2 regions of the Mesobacillus stamsii genome follow, and region 1 is predicted to be linked to the other one. Evidence: a T-box and tRNA genes for the amino acid it is inferred to sense, from the RefSeq annotation. Region 1 holds a T-box; the other holds one or more tRNA genes.

The links. The T-box of region 1 lies ahead of pheS (phenylalanine--tRNA ligase subunit alpha). A T-box ahead of a tRNA ligase gene usually reads a tRNA of that ligase, here a tRNA-Phe.
Region 2: it has a tRNA-Phe gene. The T-box ahead of pheS (phenylalanine--tRNA ligase subunit alpha) is inferred to sense a tRNA for this amino acid. The anticodon was not compared.

Annotation. Positions count from the first base shown of each region.
Region 1 covers NZ_JAUSUN010000005.1:48,756-53,186, forward strand. The annotation lists gene pheT (phenylalanine--tRNA ligase subunit beta) at 1-682, opposite strand, end outside; gene pheS (phenylalanine--tRNA ligase subunit alpha) at 702-1,739, opposite strand; T-box leader at 1,795-2,041, opposite strand; gene J2S25_RS05525 (TrmH family RNA methyltransferase) at 2,086-2,850, opposite strand; gene sspI (small acid-soluble spore protein SspI) at 2,968-3,180, shown strand; gene J2S25_RS05535 (M42 family metallopeptidase) at 3,509-4,431, opposite strand, start outside.
Region 2 covers NZ_JAUSUN010000027.1:8,152-12,582, reverse strand. The annotation lists gene dnaB (replicative DNA helicase) at 1-882, shown strand, start outside; gene J2S25_RS16480 (adenylosuccinate synthase) at 1,071-2,360, shown strand; gene J2S25_RS16475 (hypothetical protein) at 2,405-2,605, shown strand; tRNA gene J2S25_RS16470 (tRNA-Phe) at 2,571-2,643, shown strand; gene J2S25_RS16465 (M23 family metallopeptidase) at 3,027-4,431, shown strand, end outside.

The sequences.
Region 1 (4,431 bases):
TTGCAACATACAATGGATTGTCTTCTTTTGCTTCAACCGTTACTTTGATATAGTCGCTCGCCTGTTCAGAAGAAGTTTTCGGCTGCGGATTTGGAATTTTCACCTCTTTGCCGAGAATTGCTCCTACTTCATAGGCAACTCCAAGCATGCTCATCGCATCTGCCCGGTTTGGCGTCAGGCCAAGCTCAAGGATTACATCATCCCTGTTTAGGACCTCAAGCGCATCTTGGCCGACTTCCGTATCCGATGAGAAATTATAGATACCTTCAGCATATTCTTTGGGAGCCAGCTTGCCTTCGATCCCCAATTCCTGTAGGGAACAAATCATCCCATTTGATTCTTCGCCGCGAAGTTTCGCTTTTTTGATTTTGAAGTTTCCAGGCAGTACAGCCCCTACCGTCGCAACCGCAACCTTTTGGCCTTTGCCAACATTCGGCGCGCCGCAAATGATCTGGACAGGTTCACCGCTGCCAATGTCAACGAGTGTCTTGTTCAGTTTTTCAGCGTTGGGATGCTTTTCGCATTCCAGCACATGTCCGACAACGACACCCTTCAAACCTTCATTCAATTTTTCTACGCCTTCTACTTCAATGCCGCTCTTCGTAATCTTTTCAGCAAGCTCTTCAGCAGATATGCCGGCCAAATCGATATATTCCTGCAGCCATTTATACGATACCAACATGGTTTTTCCCTCCTACTCCTTATTCTTCAACTGAAAATTGCTTCAAAAAACGGACATCATTCGTATAGAAATGACGGATGTCATCGACTCCATACTTGAGCATCGCAATCCGCTCTGGCCCCATGCCAAAAGCAAAGCCAGTGTATTTCTTTGAATCATAACCTGCCATTTCCAGGACGTTCGGGTGAACCATTCCTGCACCAAGAATTTCAATCCAGCCTGTTCCCTTACATACGCTGCAGCCGGATCCTCCGCAAATTTTGCAGGAAATATCCATTTCGACGGATGGCTCCGTGAATGGGAAGAAGCTTGGGCGCAGACGAATTTCGCGGTCTTCGCCGAACAGTTTCTTTGCAAAAACTTCAAGCGTTCCTTTCAGGTCACTCATCCTTATATTTTCATCAACAACAAGCCCTTCAATCTGCATGAACTGATGGGAGTGGGTCGCATCGTCGTTATCACGGCGATAAACCTTGCCCGGGCAGATGATTTTAACAGGCCCTTTGCCCTGGTGCTTTTCCATCGTCCGTGCTTGCACAGGAGATGTATGTGTGCGCAACAATGTTTCTTCAGTGATATAGAAGGAATCCTGCATATCCCGTGCCGGATGCCCCTTTGGAAGATTCAGCGCTTCAAAGTTATAGTAATCTTTTTCCACTTCCGGGCCTTCTTCGACCGTATAGCCCATGCCGATGAAAAGATCTTCGATTTCTTCGATGATGCTTGTCAGTGGGTGATGACTGCCCATTTTGACAGGTCTGCCAGGGAGCGTCACATCCATTTCTTCGGCTGCCAATTGCTTTTGCACGGCTGCTTCCTCTAGCTCCTTTTGCTTTCCTTCCATTTGACCAGAAATTGCATCGCGGACTTCGTTAGCCAAGGCACCCATTTTCGGCCGTTCTTCAGCCGATAGCTTGCCCATTCCTTTCAAAACTTCTGTGATTGGACCCTTTTTCCCAAGATAGGAAACGCGAATATCATTCAATTCTTTCAGGTCAGCTGCAGCAGCTACTTTTTCTAGCGCCTCTATCTGCAGTTCTTTTAAACGATCCTGCATGGTGAATCCTCCTTCTTATTTTTCATTTTTGAACACAAAAAGACCTCATCCCATATAAAGGGACGAGGTTAAGGTTATCGCGGTACCACCCTTTTTAACAGATAATACAATTATGTATCACGTGTTCGCTTCATTAGGATAACGGCTTGTGCCGATGCATCTTTACGCTTCTGTAAAAGCGGTCCCGATGCCAACTCTGGAGGTGAACTTCGCTCGTCTGTTCCATAAAAATGCTTTCAGTCATTGGCATTTTCTCCCTGAATGGCCATCTTCAAGCTACTTTTCTCCGTCATCGTTTTTAAAATAGTAAGTTTGCTGTTTATTATATTATAATCTTGGCGCAGTATCAAATGGTTTTAGAGCCTATTTTTAAATAATAGAGCAAAATACCTGCGGCGACAGCGACATTCAGGGATTCACTCTTGCCGTATATCGGGATATAAAGGTTTTGTGTTGTTTTTGCCAGCAGCTCCTTGTTTACTCCGCTTCCTTCATTCCCCACCAGCAGTGCAAAGGACTCCTTGCTTTCAGCCTCTGTAAAAATCACCCCATTTTCAAGTGACGTCCCATAAACAGGGATGTTGTCGGTTTGTAGTTTTGTAATCCACTCATGAAGATCGCCGTTTAAAACCGGCAAGTGGAAGTGACTGCCCTGGGCTGAACGCAGCACCTTCGGGTTAAACAGATCGACGCTGCCTTTGCCGACTATTACAGCATCCATCCCGGCTGCATCAGCTGTCCGGATCATCGTGCCTAAATTTCCTGGATCCTGTACAGCATCAATCAGCAGAAAGGTCCTTCCATTGGCAATATTCTGTTTTGACTGGCGACAAACAGCAAAAATGCCTTGAGTAGTTTCGGTATCGGCAAGCTGGAGGCTGATATCATCGGTCACAACCGTTACAGAGATCGAACCGTAATCCATGCCGGGCGGTAATTCCGTTTTTTCGCTTAAAATGATTTCTTCTACATCTTCTTTTTTTGTAAGTGCTTCTTCTACTAAATGAATGCCTTCAACAAGAAACATTCCGGATTTATCGCGTTCTTTTCTCGTCTTTAACTTCTTCCATTGTTTGACTTGCGGATTTTTATCAGATTGAATGTACTTCAATTCTGGCTCTCCTTTGTTATGGCTTGTTCCATTTTCCAATTATAGCGCAAAACGGATACATAATAAAATCAAAATAGTTAATCCTATAACGGACATTGGAAAGGAGTTTGATCAAGAATGAACCTAAACCTTAGAAACGCTGTCATATCAAATGTAGCAGGGAACACACAGGACGAGTTGAAGGACACCATCGTCGACGCAATCCAAAACGGCGAAGAAAAAATGCTTCCAGGACTCGGAGTGCTGTTCGAAGTAATCTGGCAAAACGCATCCGAAGCGGAAAAGCAGGAAATGCTGGATGCTTTGGAATCAGGATTAAAGGGAAAATAGCTTTTTTGGAAGGACTCCTTATATATAAGGGGTTCTTTTTATTATATCTCATTCTTGTTTTTTCTATTTTATGGAAAAAATAGAGATTATCGTTCATTTGGGAGAGATTATACCTATTTTTGGAGAGATTATCGTTCATTTGCGAGAGATTATGGCTATTTTTCGAGAGATTATGATTCATTTCGGAGAGAACATGGTCATTTGACATTCATTCCGTAGTGATACCAGTCCAAAATGTAGGGATGAAAGAGAATTGCCGTTTATAGGAACAAAAAAATTGTCCAGAAAACATGTTTCAGCTGTTTTCTGGACAATTTAATCTTATTTTTTATTCATACGTAAGTTTTTCGACTGTGTCTTTGTCAAGACGCTTGATGACTTCCACGATCAGCTTTACAGCGTTTTCGTAATCGTCACGGTGAAGCATCGCTGCATGTGAGTGGATGTAGCGAGTCGCAATTGTGATAGACAACGCCGGTACACCACGATGTGTTAGGTGGATCGCCCCTGAGTCTGTTCCGCCGCCAGCGACTGCGTCGAATTGGTATGGAATATGGAGCTCGTCGGCCAAGTCGGTTACAAAATCACGCAGACCTTTGTGAGACACCATAGATGCATCATAAATGATGATTTGCGGACCTTCCCCCATTTTGCTTAAAGCTTCTTTTTCTGTGACGCCTGGAGTGTCGCCGGCAATACCTACATCAACGCCGAAACCGATATCAGGTTCAATCATCTGGGCAGACGTTTTTGCCCCTCTAAGGCCTACTTCTTCCTGAACTGTTCCAACGCCATATACTACATTCGGATGCTCTGTATCTTTAAGTCCCTTCAAGACATCGATGGCAATCGCACAGCCGATTCGGTTATCCCACGCTTTCGCAAGCAGCATTTTTTCATTGTTCATGACAGTGAATTCAAAATAAGGAACGACCATGTCTCCAGGTGTGATCCCCCATTCCTTCGCTTCATCCCGGCTTGATGCACCGATATCAATGAACATGTCCTTTATATCGATCGGCTTTTTGCGCACTTCTGCAGAAAGGATGTGAGGCGGCTTTGAGCCAATGATTCCTGTAATTTCTCCTTTGCGAGTTACGATTGTTACGCGCTGTGCCAGCATCACCTGGCTCCACCAGCCGCCGACTGTCTGAAAGCGGATGAATCCCTTGTCATCAATGCTTGTCACCATGAAACCTACTTCATCCAGATGGCCGGCAACCATGATTTTCGGCCCATTTGCATCTCCAA
Region 2 (4,431 bases), on a different contig from region 1:
AAAGATGTCCTAGTCAGAACGTACGATAATATCGAAGAAATGCATAATCGCAAAGGGGATATCACCGGTCTGGAAACGGGTTTTACGGAGCTTGATCGAATGACCGCTGGTTTTCAGCGGAATGACCTAATCATCGTCGGTGCTCGTCCTTCTGTCGGGAAGACGGCGTTCGCCCTGAATGTTGCCCAGAATGTTGCCAAAAAAACAGGCGAGAATGTGGCAATTTTTAGTTTGGAGATGGGGGCGGAACAGCTTGTCATGCGTGTACTTTGTGCGGAAGGAAATATTGATGCGCAGAGGCTGCGGACCGGTTCCCTGAATGATGAAGATTGGGGCAAGCTGACGATGGCAATGGGCAGTCTGTCGAATGTAGGGATTTTCATTGATGACAGTCCATCACTCAGAATTGCGGATATCCGTTCTAAATGCCGCCGTCTTAAGCAAGAGCAGGGACTTGGCATGATCCTGATCGATTACCTGCAACTGATCCTTGGCAGCGGTCGAGCCGGCGAAAACCGCCAGCAGGAAGTATCGGAAATCTCCCGTTCCCTCAAGCAGCTTGCCCGCGAACTACAAGTACCTGTGATCGCGTTGTCTCAGCTGTCCCGTGGCGTGGAACAACGCCAGGACAAGCGGCCGATGATGTCCGATATTCGTGAATCCGGATCGATTGAGCAGGATGCCGATATCGTTGCCTTTCTGTATCGGGATGATTACTATGACAAAGAATCTGAGGATAAGAATATTATTGAAATCATTATTGCCAAGCAGCGTAACGGCCCAGTTGGAACGGTAAAGCTCGCCTTTGTAAAAGAATATAATAAATTCGTCAATATAGAGAACCGATATGACGAATCGTATGCTCCCCCAGGGGGAAAATGAGAATGGACCAGATTTGGTTGATTCTCTTTTTTTAGATGGAGATTTTACTTAGGTAAAAATTTATACGAACAAATGAAAGATAGTTTAAAATTAATGTTCGTGTTTTATTGACTTTTTCCCGGAATTACTGGTAAACTTTATATGTTTGAAACCGAAAATACCATATTACCTTTGGAGGTGCTTTTTATATGACATCAGTAGTAGTAGTTGGAACACAATGGGGAGATGAAGGAAAGGGAAAAATCACAGATTTCCTTTCAGAAAATGCCGAAGTAATTGCCCGTTACCAGGGAGGAAACAACGCAGGCCATACGATCAAGTTCAATGGGGAAACATATAAGCTGCATTTGATTCCATCCGGAATTTTTTATAAAGAGAAAATCAGCGTGATCGGGAACGGAATGGTTGTCGATCCGAAAGCACTAGTTCAGGAACTTGCCTATCTTCACGAGAAAGCAGTGTCCACTGACAATCTCCGGATCAGCAATCGTGCCCATGTTATTCTGCCTTACCATTTGAAGCTGGATGAAGTGGAAGAGGCAAGCAAGGGTGCCAATAAGATCGGCACTACAAAAAAAGGAATTGGCCCAGCTTATATGGACAAGGCTGCCCGTATCGGAATCAGGATTGCTGACTTGTTAGACCGTGAAGTATTCGAAGAAAAACTTACCCGAAATCTTGAAGAAAAAAATCGCCTGTTTGAACGCATTTATGAAACGGAAGGCTTCAAGCTGGAAGACATTCTGGAAGAGTATTACGAATATGGCCAGCAAATAAAGCATTATGTTGTCGACACATCTGTCGTGTTAAATGACGCCTTGGATGAAGGCCGCCGAGTGCTGTTTGAAGGTGCACAGGGGGTAATGCTTGATATCGACCAGGGTACCTATCCTTTCGTTACATCTTCCAATCCCGTTGCTGGCGGTGTGACAATTGGGTCTGGAGTGGGACCAACGAAAATCACCCATATTGTTGGGGTGTCAAAGGCATATACGACGCGCGTTGGCGATGGCCCTTTCCCAACCGAACTGGACAATGAAATTGGGAATCGGATTCGAGAAGTAGGCCGTGAATACGGAACAACTACTGGACGACCGCGCCGTGTTGGCTGGTTTGACAGTGTCGTCGTCCGCCACGCTCGCCGTGTCAGCGGAATAACAGATTTATCTTTAAACTCCATCGATGTTCTGACTGGAATTGAAACGCTGAAAATTTGTGTAGCTTATCGTTATAAAGGGGAATTGATCGAAGAATTTCCTGCAAGCCTAAAAGCACTTGCTGAGTGTGATCCTGTCTATGAAGAACTTCCGGGCTGGACTGAAGACATCACTAGTGTGAAATCACTCGATGAACTCCCGGAAAATGCAAGGCATTATCTTGAACGAATCTCTCAGCTGACTGGGATTCCGCTATCTATCTTTTCCGTCGGCCCAGACCGCACCCAGACAAATACTGTGCGTAGCCCTTGGAGATCTTAATTTAACGAGATACAGCCCCTGGCCATGCAGTCGGGGGCTTATTTGTGAACGAAGTACAGCTAAATCCTAGTCGCAGCATGGCCAGCAAGCTGATTTGGTACAAAAAAATGCAACTTTTAGCAAAAAAATATGTACAAGCGACAAACTGCTATGGTATTATAAGCAATGTTGTCACTTATTCGACAAAAAACGATGATTTTAATAAATTTTGGCTCAGTAGCTCAGTCGGTAGAGCAAAGGACTGAAAATCCTTGTGTCGGCGGTTCGATTCCGTCCTGAGCCATTAAAAAAGGGAGCGTGTCTAATGACATGCTCTCTTTTTTGTAATCTATTTGTAATAAACTCTGTAATTTTCTTATTTTTAACTTGGCTATGATGGATTGAATAGGTGGCTGCATGGATTATTACCCAGAAGTAGGGGGATATATTGTTATCGCTAGATTTCCGGCTTGTTATTCGACTAGAAAATAGGAAAATAGATCGATATCGAATGGAATTTGTCTGACAAAAAACGTAATAAAATGTCAGCTATTATACAATTTTGTTACATATTGAAGACTTGTCACTCTAGCGATACATAATATGGTAAAGTATAAAGGTGCAATTATCAGAAAATAGTTATATAGAACTAGATTAATAGTGTTTGACCGTTGTAGGAGGATCAGGATGAGAAATTTAAAACATAGGCTGTCCAATCTTGCCGGCAAAACATCTAATGGGATGAAGCCGGCAATAAAAAAGTCGATCATGGCTGGGGTTACTATAGCTGCATTGTCATTTAGTGCGGGAAATGCAGCACACGCGGCAGAAACGAAATTAACAACAAAGACCATATTTTATGTGTATGTAAATGATAGCTTTGTAGGAATGGTAGCAGACAAAACTCAAGTCGAAAACTTGGTAGAAGCCGAATTAGCAGCTGCTAAGAAGAATTATGCGAACCTGGTAGTCGATCTAGGGATGAATGTCTCGTATATTCCTGAGCAGGTGTTTAGTTCTGACACGAATACCAACACAAATGACGTAGTCACAGAACTTAAGAATCAGATCCATGTCCAGGCCGAAGCTTCGGCTGTCATGATCGATAACAAACCAGTTGCTTATTTAAAAGACAAGGCAGCAGCTGAAAAAGTTCTCGATACTTTACTGCTTGAATACATTACGGAAGAAGAATTAGCAGCAGTAAAGAGCAGAGAAACTGCTCCTACTCTCCCATTACCCGATGGAAAAGAAAAGGAAACTCGTATAGTAGACGTTAATTTCTCTAAGGAAGTTTCACAGTCAGCAGAAAAAATTGCTCCTGAGAAGATCCTCCCTATCGAGAAAGCTGTTGAACTTCTTAAAAAAGGGACGCTTAAAGAACAGAAGTATCAGGTTCAAGAAGGAGATGTATTGGGAACCATTGCAAGTGACCATAATCTAAAGCTTGCCCAATTGCTTTCCTTAAATAAAGGGTTGAACGAAAATTCCATTCTCAAGCCTGGTCAAGAAATAAATGTAACAGTTTTAAAGCCTTTCGTTGATGTTGTCGTCCATCGTCAAGTATATGCTAAGGAAGAAATAGCTTTTAAAAAAGAGGTCATAGAAGATCCTACCATGCCTAAGGGTGACACGAAGAAGAAGCAGGAGGGCAAGGTGGGAATCAAGGGTATGACCTACTCGCTGACAGAACAAAATGGCAAGACAATCAAGAAGGAAGTCCTCAAAGAAACAGTCCTTGAGGAACCTGTGACTGAAATCATTAGGAAGGGAACGAAGGTTATCCCTTCTCGTGGAGATGGAACTTTTGCATGGCCGACAAATGGTGGTTATATTTCTAGCCGTCAAGGCTACCGATGGAGCAGGCTGCACAAAGGAATTGATATCGCTAGGCCTAGCAATTACACCATTAAGGCAGCAGATAATGGAACAGTCGTTTATGCTGGCAATAGCGGCGATGGATATGGCAATAAAATCATCGTCGATCATAATAACGGCTATCGCACCTTGTATGCTCACCTTGCATCGATCTCGGTAAATGTAGGCCAGACAGTTTCGCGCGGTTCGAAAATCGGGGTCATGGGCAGAACAG